DNA from 2 places in the Arthrobacter sp. zg-Y750 genome. Region 1 is predicted to be linked to the other one. Evidence: predicted binding sites of a transcription regulator. Region 1 holds the regulator's gene; the other holds the start of a gene.

The links. The regulator LexA, encoded in region 1, represses DNA repair genes until DNA is damaged. The targets are predictions, from matches to a motif close to TCGAACANNTGTTCGA.
Region 2: the regulator LexA is predicted to act here: its motif matches at 4,083-4,098, upstream of LOC57_RS07235 (LexA family protein).

The regions. Positions count from the first base shown of each region.
Region 1 is NZ_JAJJOC010000022.1:36,830-43,973, reverse strand. It holds gene miaA (tRNA (adenosine(37)-N6)-dimethylallyltransferase MiaA) at 1-98, shown strand, start outside; gene dapF (diaminopimelate epimerase) at 134-1,060, shown strand; gene LOC57_RS14235 (class I SAM-dependent methyltransferase) at 1,074-1,688, opposite strand; gene hflX (GTPase HflX) at 1,881-3,446, shown strand; gene LOC57_RS14225 (ATP-dependent DNA helicase) at 3,439-5,475, shown strand; gene lexA (transcriptional repressor LexA) at 5,581-6,372, opposite strand; gene LOC57_RS14215 (LysM peptidoglycan-binding domain-containing protein) at 6,808-7,144, shown strand, end outside.
Region 2 is NZ_JAJJOC010000011.1:55,362-62,481, forward strand. It holds gene LOC57_RS07215 (CoA transferase) at 1-1,258, shown strand, start outside; gene arfB (alternative ribosome rescue aminoacyl-tRNA hydrolase ArfB) at 1,255-1,677, opposite strand; gene LOC57_RS07225 (hypothetical protein) at 1,733-2,173, opposite strand; gene LOC57_RS07230 (Y-family DNA polymerase) at 2,319-3,644, opposite strand; gene LOC57_RS07235 (LexA family protein) at 3,637-4,056, opposite strand; gene LOC57_RS07240 (hypothetical protein) at 4,210-4,389, shown strand; gene LOC57_RS07245 (TM2 domain-containing protein) at 4,379-4,999, opposite strand; gene LOC57_RS07250 (NAD-dependent epimerase/dehydratase family protein) at 5,148-6,137, opposite strand; gene LOC57_RS07255 (aldo/keto reductase) at 6,274-7,119, shown strand.

The sequences.
Region 1 (7,144 bases):
CGCGGATCACTTGGCTGGGCTTTGACGATCCCGCCCTGGTTACCCGAGCGGCCGATGCCGTCCGTGCCGCCGTGCGGCCCAGTATCCTTGAAGGGTGACCAACACTTCTGCTTCGACGGCATCTGCCGCGTCCCTGCCCGCCTCCGGCCTGCCCGCTGCCGTTGCCGGCCTGCCCTTCGCCAAGGGCCACGGCACCGGCAATGACTTTGTGCTGCTGGCCGATACGGACGGATCCCATGACCTGGCTGCCGCAGACGTGGCAGCTGTATGTGACCGGCACCGCGGAATAGGTGCGGACGGATTCATCCGCGCCGTCCGCTCCGAGTACGTCCCCGAAGGCCGTGCACTGCTGCAGAACGCACCGGAAGCCGAATGGTTCATGGACTACCGGAACGGAGACGGAAGCGTTTCCGAAATGTGCGGCAACGGTGTGCGGGTCTTTGTGCATTTCCTGCTTGAAGAGCACCTGGTGGAACTGGGAGAGGGTGAAAGCCTGGTTATCGGCACCCGGGCCGGGCTGAAGACCGTCACCCGCACGCCCGGAGGCTATGCGGTGGACATGGGCCCGTGGGAGTTCATCTACCCGGACCACGCTGCCGCCAAGTCCATGGACACCGTGGTGAACGCCGGGGGCCTGGAAGTGCCCCGTCCCGGGCTGTCGGTCAGCATGGGCAACCCGCACACGGTGGTTGCCCTGGCCGAGCTGGACGAACTGGCCGCAACCAATCTCACCACCGCGCCGTCGGTGCAGCCCGAACCCTCCAACGGAACGAATGTCGAGTTCGTTGTCCCGGCCGAGCCGCTCGTGGAGGACGGGGTGGGACTGGTGACCATGCGTGTGCACGAGCGCGGCGTGGGGGAGACCCTGTCCTGCGGTACCGGCGCATGCGCCGCCGCCGTCGCCACGCGTTTCTGGGCCGGTGCCGGTGCGCCCGATGCGTGGGCCGTGACGGTGCCCGGCGGCGTCGTCGGCGTCCGGTTCCTGACCGGTCCCGAAGGCCGCGAACACGTCGAACTCAGCGGACCGGCCGTGCTGGTGGCCCGCGGCATCCTGCTGTAGGAGAAGGCCCGGGCTAGGAGTGCGCCCGTTCCACCTTCAGGATCCGGAAGGACTTGGCGGTGCTGTGGCGGGACACCGCAAAGCCGGCGGGCAGTTCTCCGGCCAGCCAGCGCTGCAGCGAATCCGATCCGAGGTTCTTCTGGACCACCAGCCACGCGGTGCCGCCCGGAGCCAAGCGCGGCAGCCAGAGCAGCAGCAGGGCGTGCAGTTCATCCTTGCCGATGCGGATGGGCGGGTTGGACCAGATGGCGTCAAAGCGCAGCTCCGGATCCACGTCCTCGGGCCGGGCAGCACTAACGTTGGCGCATCCCAGCGAAGCGGCGTTGTCGCGGGTCAGGGCAAGGGAGCGCTCGTTGACGTCCACGGCGTAAACCTGTGCGGCGGGGGACTTCAGCGCCAGGGTGAGGGCCACCGGGCCCCAACCGCAGCCGATGTCCAGAAGATTACCGGTTGCGGGCGGGGCGGGAACTTCGTCCAGCAGTACTGCGGTGCCCTTGTCGATGCCGTCCGGGCTGAAGATGCCGCCCGCGGTCTGGAGCGTCCGTTCGGAGCCGTTGAGCGTGACGCGCAGCGGCCGTCGGACCTCGGGTCCGGAAGGTGTGGAAGAGAAATAGTGGTCTGAACCCATAACAGTCCAGATTAGCCGGAACCCGGGCGCGGACAGGAATTTAAGCGGTGCCTGCGGGGTTGGAACAGGTGGAAGTCGGGACAGGAATCCATTGCGCAGACGGTCGGTCTCGCCGGAGAATGTCAGTTCACTGGCCTACCATGTTAAGTACGTTCTCATAAGGAGATTATGACCATCAACAACTCCCGTCCCATGGGTTCCGTCAACGGTGCCGGCTCCGCTTCGGAGCTCAGCGCTTCGGACATCCAAGGGGTCATCGACCGGATCCTTGCGAAGGACAGCGCAGTTGAAGCCAAAACGGTGGAGACCAAGCCGCTGACCCGCACCGGAGTCAACAACGGACGCGCCCAGGCGCTGTCCAACAACACTGAGCATTCCGTCCACGACGGCGAGCAGCAGGACCTCGAGGAGCGGCGCGCGCTGCGCCGCGTCGCCGGCCTGTCCACCGAACTCGAAGACGTCACCGAGGTTGAGTACCGCCAGCTGCGCCTGGAACGGGTTGTCCTCGCGGGACTGTGGAGCGAAGGCACCGCAGAAGATGCCGAAAACTCCCTGAAGGAACTGGCCGCGCTGGCGGAGACCGCCGGATCGGAAGTCCTGGACGGAATCATCCAGCGCCGCCTCAAGCCGGATCCCGGCACCTTCCTCGGCTCCGGCAAGGCCCAGGAACTGAAGGACATTGTCACGGCGACCGGCGCTGACACAGTGATCGTGGACAGCGAGCTCGCTCCGTCCCAGCGCCGCGGACTGGAAGACATTGTCAAGGTCAAGGTCATTGACCGTACGGCCCTGATCCTGGACATCTTTGCCCAGCACGCCAAGTCCCGTGAAGGCAAGGCCCAGGTTGAGCTCGCGCAGCTGGAATACCTCCTCCCGCGCCTGCGCGGCTGGGGTGAATCCATGTCCCGCCAGGCCGGCGGCCAGGTGGGCAGCGCCAGCGCGGGCATGGGCTCGCGCGGTCCCGGTGAAACCAAGATCGAGCTGGACCGCCGGAAGATCCGCACCCGCATGGCCAAGCTGCGCCGCGAAATTGCGGGCATGAAGCCGGCGCGTGAGACCAAGCGTGCCAACCGGCAGCGCAACGCCGTGCCCTCGGTAGCCATTGCCGGCTATACAAATGCCGGCAAATCCTCCCTGCTGAACCGGCTCACCGACGCCGGCGTGCTGGTGGAGAACGCCCTGTTCGCCACCTTGGATCCCACCATCCGCAAGGCACAGACGGAAGACGGGATCGGTTACACGCTGGCGGACACCGTCGGCTTTGTCCGTTCCCTGCCCACGCAGCTAGTGGAGGCCTTCCGCTCCACACTGGAAGAAGTAGCGGACGCAGACCTGATCCTGCACGTAGTTGATGCCTCGCACCCGGACCCGGAAGGCCAGATTGCGGCCGTCCGCACCGTCCTTGCCGAGGTGGACGCCCGCAAGGTGCCTGAGATCATTGTGCTGAACAAGGCCGACGCCGCGGATCCGTTTGTCCTGGAACGGCTGCGCCAGCGCGAAAGCCGGTATGTGGTGGTTTCGGCCCGCACGGGCGAAGGCATCCCGGAGCTGCTCCAGGCGATCTCCGAAGGCATTCCGCGCCCGGGAGTGGAGCTGGAACTGCTGGTGCCGTATGAGCGCGGCGAGATTGTGTCCCGGCTCCACCAGCAGGACGCAGAGATCCTGTCCACGGACCATGTGGAGACCGGTACCCGGCTGCACGTGAAGGTCCGTGAAGGGCTCGCTGCAGAGCTGGAGCCGTTCGTAACCCATGGGTAGGAAGACGCAGCAGGTGCCGGAGCAGGTACTGGAGCTGCTGGACACGGCGGTCACGTCCATGGGCGGACAGAACCGGCCGGGCCAGCACGAGATGGCCCGGCAGGTGGCCGAGGCGATCGAGTCCGGCGAGCACCTGCTGGTCCAGGCCGGCACCGGCACCGGCAAGTCATTGGCGTACCTGGTTCCGCTGATTGCCCATGCCCTCGACAGCGACAAGCCTGCCCTGGTCTCCACGGCCACCCTGGCCCTGCAGTCCCAGATTGTGGGCCGGGACTTGCCGCGCCTGCTGAAGACCCTGGCGCCCAAGCTGCCCCGGGAAGTGGATGTCGCCCTGCTCAAGGGCCGCAGCAACTACGTCTGCGTCCACAAGACCGGCGGCGGGTTCCCCGAGGAAGACGAGGCGGGAACGCTGTTTATGCACGAGCAGGCGGTGTCCCACCCAGCGCCCGCCGGGGGACCCACCTCGGCACTGGGGCGCGACGTCGTCCGCCTGCAGGAGTGGGCACAGGAAACAGAAACCGGGGACCGCGACGAACTGCTGCCAGGTGTCAGCGACCGGGCCTGGCGCCAAGTCTCCGTGACCTCCATGGAGTGCCTCGGGGCGCAGAAGTGTCCCGTGGCGGAACTGTGCTTCAGCGAGCAGGCCCGGGCCAAAGCGGCCGTGGCGGACCTTGTCATCACCAACCACGCCATGCTGGCCATCGCCGCCTTTGAGGGTCTGGCCGTGCTGCCCGATTACGACGTGGTGGTCATTGACGAGGCCCACGAGCTGCAGGACCGCGTCACCGGCGCCGTCACCGGACAGCTGTCCGGGACCGTTATCTCCGCAGCCGTGTCCGCAGCCCGCAAACACACTTCCGCCGCCCTGGAGCCGCTGGCCGCTGCCGGCCGCGCGTTCGACCAGGTCTTCGCACCGGTCCCGTCCGGTCTGCTGGCCGCGGGACTGTCCGAGGACCAGGAGATGGTCCTGGGGCACGTACGCGACTCGGCCCGCACAGCGCTGTCAGACTCCAAGCCCGACGGCGAGAACGTGGACGGCGGGCGCCAGATGGCCCGTTCCCGGCTCATGGCCGTGCAGGAAATGTGCGACCGCATTCTTGATGCCGGCAACTCCGGTGAAGTGGTCTGGGCATCGCGCCCCAGCACGTTCTCTCCCGGCGCCGGATACACGGCGCCCGAAGAAGACTCACCGCCCACCATCAACGTGGCCCCACTGTCGGTGGCCGGCCGGCTGCGCGAAGGGCTCTTCGACGGTCACACCGTGGTCCTGACCTCCGCCACCCTCGCCATCGGAGCAGAATTCGGTCCGGTGGCCGGCGCCCTGGGACTCCTGGGCAGCGGTGCCCCGAAATGGAACGGCACCGACGTCGGCAGTCCCTTTGACTACCCCCGGCAGGGTGTCCTCTACGTAGCCAAGGACCTGCCTAAACCGGGGCGGGGGACATCCCCGGAGCAACTGGACGAGATTGAGGCGCTGATCAAGGCCTCCGGCGGCGGCGCACTGGGTCTGTTCTCTTCCCGGCGTGCAGCCGAGGAAGCGGCTGATGCCCTGCGCACACGGGTGGACTTCCCGATCCTGTGCCAGGGCGAGTCCACCATGTCCGCATTGGTACAGCAGTTCGCCGATGACGACGCGACCTGCCTCTTCGGAACCATGTCCCTGTGGCAGGGCGTGGATGTCCCTGGTGCCTCGTGCCGGCTGGTCATCATGGACCGGATTCCGTTCCCGCGTCCCGATGATCCGCTGATGACGGCCCGCACCCGTGCGGTGGCCAAGGCCGGCGGCAACGGCTTTATGAGTGTTTCGGCAACCCACGCCGCCGTCCGGCTGGCGCAGGGCGCTGGCCGGCTGATCCGGGCCTCCGGTGATAAGGGGGTGGTGGCCGTCCTGGACTCCCGGCTCGCCACCGCCCGTTACGGCAGCTTCCTGAGGGCTGCCCTGCCCCCGTTCTGGTCCACCACGGACCGCGGCGTGGTGCTGCAGGCCCTTGAACGCCTTTCAGCTCAGCCCGCAGGCACCCGGACCTAGGCCGGGCCCCGTCCAGGGGGAAGCGCGAGGCAGGAACGCAGCAGCGCCGTCGGCAGGGAGCCGGCGGCGCTGTACTTATGGGCGCTGTTTTTGGTGCGTGCGGCCCTAGAGAGAACGCATGACCGATACGACCTTGCCCATGATGGTGGCTTCGTCGCCGAGGATGGGCTCATAGCGGGTGTTCTGCGGCAGCAGCCAGGTGTGGCCGTTGCGCTGGCGGAAGGTCTTGACCGTCGCTTCGTCCTCCAGCAGTGCGGCAACAATATCGCCGTTCTCTGCCGTGGGCTGGCGCCGCACCACCACCCAGTCTCCGTCGCAAATGGCAGCGTCCACCATCGAGTCGCCGGACACGCGGAGCATAAACAGGTCGCCGTGGCCAACAAGCTGGCGCGGCAGGGGAATGACTTCCTCCACCTGCTGATCCGCCAGGATGGGCCCGCCGGCCGCAATGCGTCCCACGAGCGGAACCATGGCCGTGTCGATCGCGGTGGTGAGGTCGGAGACATGTGAGCTGCCGGCGCCGGATGCTGCCCCCGCCGTGGACCCTGAGCCGGTTTCCGCCGCTGAACCGTCCGGCGAACCGGATGCGCTGCGGCGGGTTGAAGGCGCGTCGCGAAGCAGCAGGGGGACCAGGATTTCCATGGCCCGGGGCCGTTTAGGATCCCGGCGGATGTACCCCAGCTTTTCCAGCTGGCTCAGCTGGTGGGTAACGCTCGAGAGGCTGGCCAGACCGACGATGTCTCCGATTTCCCGCATAGAGGGCGGGTAGCCGTTGGTACTGACCGAGCGCTGGATGGTCTCGAGGATCTTAGTCTGCCGGGCGGTGAGGCCCTTGGTGCGCACTGCCGGAGCGGGCGCGGCAGGGGCGGGGGTGCTGCCATTGGTAACACGGGCCACGTCGGCTTCCCTTCACGGTAGGCCCGCGGATGCGGACCCGATGGCTTCTTCTTTATGTGCCGGCCGTGCCTGCGGTGCTGGCCGTACCGTTTTGTCGCTTTTCCCGGTTTCCCGGGCGTCCCGGTTTCCCGGTTTTCTCAGTTTTGTCAGTGCCGGGTGATTAGTTGGTATCACCGCTTTCCCGACAGGTTCAACGCTAAGGGAGCGCGGCAAGTTTTTCAAACATATATTCGAGCGAGTCTCGACAATGTTCGTAGATAAGTGCTAGAAATGTTCGAGTACAACTTAGAACGTATGTTCGAGTATGGTCCTGTGACACCTCGCAGGATCCAGCAGATGTTCGAATGCAGTTTCTAAGCCCCGCGCAATACCCGGTCCTGCCGGGGATTGTCCGGACGGCGCGGGAGCTGCTCATCGGACCGGAAAGGTATTGACATGTCAGTACACGTACTTCCCAACGCTTCGGTGCGTCCCAGTGCCCCGGCCGGCGCCTCCGCTGCCGCGCGCAGCCAGGCACCGCTGCGCCTCACCCGCCGCGGACGGCTCGTCCTGGTGGGCGCACCCCTGATGTTCTCCACCGCTGCACTTCTGGTCTTTGCGGGTTTCTTCACCGCCCCTGCCATGGCCACCGGGAACTCACCGGAAACTACACGCACCCTGCAGGTATCCGTTTCCACCGGCGACTCACTGTGGTCCCTCGCCACCGAATACGCACCGGAGCGGGATCCCCGGGACGTCGTTGCGGACATCGTGGAACTGAACAACCTGGAAA
Region 2 (7,120 bases), on a different contig from region 1:
GCTGGCACTGGGCTCAGTGCAGATGCTCGCCACGGCAGTGGCCTCCTACGCGGAATCCACCGGACGACGTACCGGCATCGGTTTCACTTCTGACTGCGTCGCGGCGGCGTTTGCCTCGTTTGCGCATCTGCGGATCAACGACAAGCCGATCCAGGGGTTCGCGCCGCTGTCCGGGTTCCGCCGAACCGCCGACGGCTGGGTCCGCCTGCACGCCAACTATCCCCACCACGAGGCCGCCCTGCGTGCCGCCCTCGACGTGCAGCGGCCGGAACAGGTGGACGACGCCGTACGCAGCCGCACAGCCGCGGAGGTGGAGGAAGCCGTGACGGCCCGCGGCGGGCTGGCGACGGCGGTGCGGACGCCGGAGCAATGGGGTGCGTCCGCGGCCGGCCAGGCCGTGGCAGCTGAACCATGGCTGCGGTTGGAATTGCGAGATGCCCGTCCCGGATCCGCCCCGAAGCCTGCCGGCGACGGGTTGTTGTCGGGCCTGCGGGTGCTGGATCTGACCCGGGTCATCGCCGGCCCTTCCGGCAGCCGCATCCTGGGCGCCCTCGGTGCCGACGTGCTGCGCGTGGATCCTCCGGCGCTCCCGGAGCTGGCGGACCAGTACGTGGACACCGGGTTCGCCAAGCGCAGCGTGGTGGCCGACCTCGCCGACCCGGACGTCCAGCCGCGGCTGCGCGCCCTGCTCGCGGAGGCCGACGTCGTGCTCACCGCCTACCGCGGCGGCTCCTTGGCCCGGCTGGGCCTGGACCCGGTCTCGCTGCGGACGGACTATCCGCACCTGGCCCTAGTTTCCCTGGATGCCTGGGGCGACCGGGGCCCGTGGACGGAGCGGCGTGGCTTCGACAGCATTGTGCAGGCGGCCACCGGCATTGCGCACCTATACGGCAGCACGGGGAACGACGGCGCGTGGCGGCCCGGCGCGCTGCCGGTCCAGGCGCTGGACTACGCCACCGGGCTGGGAATGTCCGCCGCCGCCGTCGCCCTGGTCGCGGCACGGTCGCGCGGCATTGCCGGTGCGGCGCACCTGTCGCTGGCCCGGACCGCCCAGGAACTGCGGCGCCTGCCCGGCCCGCCGCCCGGGACCAAAGCATCGGCGCTGCCCGAACCGGCCCTGCGCCGCGGAGCCAGCTCATACGGTGAGTTGACCTATGTTCCGCCGCCGCTGCTGATCGGCGGTGTCCAGCTCGAGTATCCCTGGGTCCCGCCGCCCTACGGCAGCGCGGACCTGGCCTGGGACCAGCCGTTGCGTTAGTCCCGCGGCGGGCGCTGCCGCTGCTGCTTGGTGGCTGACCGCTGTTTCTTGGCATCCAGGCGCCGGTAATTCGAGCCCCGGGTGGGCTTGGTCTTGCGGCGCGTGGGCGGTGCGGGTGCCAAACCGTCTGCGACGAGGGCGGCGAGTTTGGCCAGGGCCGTCTCGCGGTTGCGCAGCTGCGAGCGCTGTTCCGACGCCGTCACGGTCAGTACGCCGGCAACCAGCCGGTTCTTCAGGCGCCGGAGCAGCATCCCGCGCTGCTCTTCCGTCAGCACCGCCGACTCGGCAACATTCCACCACAGCTCAACGCGGCTGTCCGAGGTATTGACGTGCTGGCCCCCGGGCCCGGAGGAACGGGAAAACCGCCAGTTAAGCTCCGCGGCGGGAATCGTCAGCGCGGGCGACACGACCAGGTCCATATAACCAGCGTCCCACGAAAGGACGACGCCGGGCTCACCGGAGCCAGTGGAACAGTCAGCGGAGGAAGGCGGCTGCACCGGCCATAAACGCCATTCCGGTGAGGGTCAGTGCCCAGAGCAGCTTCCGGGAGGGCTTCCGGCCCTTGCGGGTGAACAGGTATACGGCCGCCGCTAAGCCGAACCCGGCTCCGGTGAGTGCCATGAGCACAAAGCCCGGCGGCGGAGGGGGGTTCTCCGTGCTGTCTATCTCAAGGACCCCGGTGAGCGAGAGGACAAAGAACGCAGCCCCCATGACGGTGCCGCCGATGAGGGGCGCTAGCAGCAGGGCTGGCCGCGTCTTGGGATCGCCCATGGACCGGTTGGCCCACTTTGTCCCGTAAAGCGCTTCCTGGCTGAAATATATGGCCTCGGCGAGCGCCTCCCGCTTCCGTATACCGACCAGGCACAGTACAACGAGAACCGGGCCGATGACGGCGCCGGGCCAGAAAACATCCATGCGAACCCCCGGGATGGCTATGAGACAAGTGACTACGAGACAGGTGATTGCGGGACAGACAATTGCAGGATAGAGCGTAAACCGGCGGGGAGCGTGCGTCAGCGGCGGAGACTACCTGTTGCTGCCTGCAGTTCCGGGTATCCGCTCATAGTGCCCGAACCACCGGCAGTTCGCTCCACTCGGTGGTGTACCGCGGGGAGGAGTACTTGCGGGACATGGTCCACTCGGGTTTCGCCGTCGCCATTCCGGCCAGGCCCAGGCCGATGCTCGCAGCCCCGTATTTGTCCGTAACCCGGCCCAGCAGGTCACCCAGGTTGCGGCGTTCCTGGTCGGAGACAAACTCATCGAAAAGCGGCTGTGCCCCGGCGGCCTCGAGCCCGCTGAGCATCACGCCGGCCTTGGTGTAGGAGACGCCTTCAATGACCTGGGCCTCCAGGGCACCTACCGCCGCCCGGCTCAGGATCACCGGATCCGCCGTCGGCGCCGGCAGCCGCACGGTGGCCGAGGGGAACGACGACGCGCGCTCGCTGAAGTGGGACGTGCCCGCATACGCGGTGAGCACGCTGGCCTGCTGGCCTTCCCGCGCCAGCCGGGCTGCGGCCTGCTGGGCGTAGATGCTCATAACCTGCCGCATCTCGGTAAGCGTGGTGACGGGGGTGGAGAAGCTGCGGGAATAGATCAGCTGTTTGCGGTCGGCGCGCTCGTCGTCGAGCGGAATGCAGGAGGTGCCGTTGAGCTCCAGCACCGTGCGCTGGAGGATGACCGAGAACTTCCGCCGGATCATCGCCGGGTCCGCCGCCCGCAGATCCGCCACGGACTCGATGCCAAGCGCCGCCAGCCGGGTCCCCAGCCGCGATCCCACACCCCACAGCCCGGTCACCGGCACCCGGGACATGATGGTGTCCACCACCGCAGGGTCCATGGTGTCCAGGTTGCAGACCCCCTGCAGGTGCCGGTTCTGCTTGGCGATCCGGTTGGCGAACTTCGCCAGGGTCTTGGTGCTGCCGATGCCTACGCAAACGGGCAGGCCGGTGTGCCGGGCGACGGCGGTGCGGATGGCCGCGCCCTGGGCGTTGAGTTCGGCCGGGGTGCCGGCCAGGCCCAGGAAGGACTCGTCAATGGAGTAGACCTCCTGCCACAGGGCATAGCGGCCCAGCAGTTCCATCACCCGTGAGCTGAGGTCCCCGTACAGCTCGTAGTTGCTGGAGCGCTGGATCAGGCCCACCTGCGGGGCGGACTCGGCCAGCTTGAACCAGGGAGTGCCGGTCTTGATGCCCAGTGCCTTCGCCTCATCCGAGCGGGCCACTACGCAGCCGTCGTTGTTGGACAGCACCACCACGGGCACTCCGGCCAGCTTCGGATCGAAGGCGCGCTCGCAGGAAACATAGAAGCTGTTGACGTCCACCAGGGCAATCCGGGTGCCGGAGCCGGCAGGAGTTGACCGGCCCGCCGCGGCTGGTAGATCAGACATGGTGCAGGCACCGGGTCACAACGCCCCACACCGAAAGCTCCGACGGCTCCGACACTTCAATATCGGGGTAACCCGGCGTTTCGGCCCGCAGGAGGATTTTGTCCCCGTCCAGCAGCAGGCGCCGCACGGCGAGTTCTCCGTTGACCACGGCCACCACGACGGCGCCGTCCCGCGGGGTGAGCGAGCGGTCCACGATCAATTCGTCGCCGTTGCAGATGCCGGTGCCGGCCATGGAGTCGCCCTCGACCCGCACCACATAGGTGGAGGTGGGGTCGCGGATCAGGTGCCGGTTGAGGTCAATGCGGCCGTCGAAGTAGTCACGGGCCGGGCTCGGAAAGCCGGAGGCAGCGGCAGCGTCGGCCTCCGCCGGCGGGGCTGTCCTGCGGGAACGGTCTGCTGAAAACACCGCCATGCCTGCGCCCCTCTGAGGTGATCAACTAGAACAAACTTTCGAATCCCAGCCTAGCACCGCAGGAAGCCGCAATACCTACGGCCGAAGGGCAGGTGACGCATCCGACGGGCCGCGCGTCAGAAGAGGCGCCGGAGCCGCTATACGATTTAAGCCATGATCATTGAGCTGCAGATCCCGAAAAAGCTGGGACGGGAACTGGAGGAACTGGCCGAGGAACAGGGGGTTCCGGTGGAAACGCTCGTGGTCAACGGAGCGCGCCTGCTGCTGGAACACCGGTACCGCCGCAATATGCAGCCCGAGGTGCCCCAGCAGCAGCTCCCGCCTACTCCTTAAGCGGTACGCCCTTGGCGTCCGTGCGGAACGACGCGGCATTGCAGAGGATCATGATGCCCTCGATGAAGCCCCAAAGGCTGCCGAATCCGAAGGTGACCAGGGTTACGGCGATCTGCGCTACACCAAGCCCGGTGTGGCCCAGGTAGAAACGGTGAATGCCCAGGCTGCCCAGGAAAATACCCAGCAGGCCGGCCACCAGGCGTGACTTCCGCTGATCGTAGCCCTGGGGGTACTGGCCCTGCGGGTACTGCCCGTACTGCCCCTGCGGGTACTGAGCCTGGGGATACTGCTGTGCCTGCGGGTACTGCCCCTGCGGGTACTGTGCCTGCCCGTACTGCCCCTGGGGGTACTGCTGTCCCTGGGGGTACTGACCCTGCGGGTAGCCCGGAGCCTGCCCGAACTGGTCCTGCCCGTTGCCCGGCTGGGCGTACGGCGGGTACTGCTGGGCGCTGGGCTCTCCGGCCGGGGCGGGAGTGGACTGCTGTCCGGATGCCTGGGGCTGCTGAGCCGGCTCCGGGGCACTCTGCGGGTAGCTGTACTGCCCGTCCGCTGCCGGTGCCCCCGTCTCGGCTCCCTGATCGTTACCGGGATACTGCTTATTTTCCGACATGCTGCCCTTTCAAAAAGTTCCCCCCAGACCTGTCCGAAGGATGACTGGAATCTTCCGTCACGGCACCGGGTCCGGTGCTGTGACGATGGTCGCACTCTAACAGCCCGCTGCGGCGGAAACGGGGCGCCACACGCGCCGAACCCCGCTGTTACGCGAGCGCCCAGGCAGCCAAGCGGTCGCTGAGTTCCATCCAGCCGGGGTCCGGTTCCTGTTCCCGGGGGCAGGCGTCGTACCAGCGGACAATTTCGCGGGCCCCCTCGGAGAAGGGAATCTCCGCCCGGTAGCCGGGCACCAGGGACTTGATCTTGCTGTTGTCGAAGACGGCCGAATGGCTCTTGTCTCCCAGCAGCCCGGGTCCGCGGACCGGATCATGGGCGGCAATGGTCTCGGAGGCCACGTGCACCAGGACCGGGTCGGGAACCCCCGCTGCCGCCCCGAGCATCCGGTATATGGCGTCCCAGGGGAGGAATTCGTCCGAGGTGACCGTGTAGCTTTCCCCCAGTGCGGCCGGTCGCCCAAGCAGTCCCACGAAGGCCAGGGCAAAGTCCCTGCTGTGCGTCAGGGTCCAGAGGGCCGTCCCGTCTCCGTGCACCAGCACCGGCAGTCCGGCCCGCATCCGGTGAATGTCGGTCCAGCGCCCCAGCAGCGGCACTTTGGTGGCGTCATAGGTATGTGACGGACGCACAATCGTGGCCGGGAAAGCTTCGCTGCGGTAGGCCTGGACCAGCACGTCCTCGGCGGCGATCTTGTCCCGGGAATACTGCCAGAACGGATTGCGCAGCGGCGTGGATTCCAGCACCGGGAGCCGGGCCGGCGGCTTCTGGTAGGCCGAAGCGGAACTGATGAACACGTACTGGCCGGTCCGCCCGCGGTACAGTTCCACGGCATCGCGCACATGCCCGGCGGTGAAAGACAGAAAGTCCGCCACGGCGTCGAACTCCCGGCTTCCCAGCGCCCGCCGGACTGCGGAAATGTCGCGGACGTCGGCCGGGAGCACCTCGACGCCGGCCGGTACCGGCCGCGCCGCGGAAACGCCGCGGTTCAGCACGCTCACCCGGTGCCCGAGGGCCGCGGCGCGGGCGACGGCGGCCGAACTGATCACGCCGGTACCGCCAATGAACAGCAGATTCAGTGCCACGGGATGGTTCACTTCCTGTCCGGATTTTCCTTGACTGGGGGAGGGAGCCGGGCTTAGGTGGAGGTGCCCGGCCCGCAACTGCACCCCAGCGTAGGGCACTTCAGCCCCGGGGACGGCATCAAGGAGAGGTACCACCATGACCGAGAGCCCGCGTTCGAGCGTTCCCGAGCTGACCCTGAGCAACTCAGTGCGGATTCCGCAGCTGGGATTCGGCGTATTCCAGGTTCCGCCGGAACAGACGCAGGAAATTGTGGAAGACGCCCTGGCTGCCGGGTACCGCCACATCGACACCGCGGCGGCCTACGGCAACGAGGCAGGGGTGGGGGCGGCCATCGCGGCCTCCGGGATCCCGCGTGCAGAGATCTTCGTAACCACCAAGCTGCGCAACGGGGACCAGGGCAGGGCGCGGGCTGCGTTCATGGACAGCCGGCGGGCCCTGAAGCTGGACACCGTGGATCTGTACCTGATCCACTGGCCGGTGCCCTCGCAGGGGATGTTCGTGCAGGCGTGGAAGGAGCTGGAAGGGCTCTACCGTGACGGCTACATGCGGGCGATCGGCGTCTCCAACTTCCTGCCCGAGCATCTGGACGCCCTGGCAGACCAGAGCCAGGTGCTGCCCGCCGTCAACCAGATTGAACTGCATCCGGGGTTCCGGCAGGCTGCGCTCGCCGCCGACACGGTTGCGCGCGGCATTGCGGTGGAAGCCTACAGCCCGCTGGGACAGGGTGCTGCCCTGGCGGATGCCGAGGTGGCGGCGCTCGCAGACAAATACGGCACGACGCCGGCGCAGGTGGTGCTCGCCTGGCACCTCGGCTCGGGGCGGATCGTCATCCCTAAATCGGCGAATCCCGGCCGGCTGCGGGAAAACCTGGCCGCAGTGGACCTGGACCTGACGCAGGAGGAACTGGACACGCTGGACGGACTGGATGCCGGCAGCCGGATCGGCGCGGACCCGGCCACCGCCTCGTTCAGCCAGCTCTAGG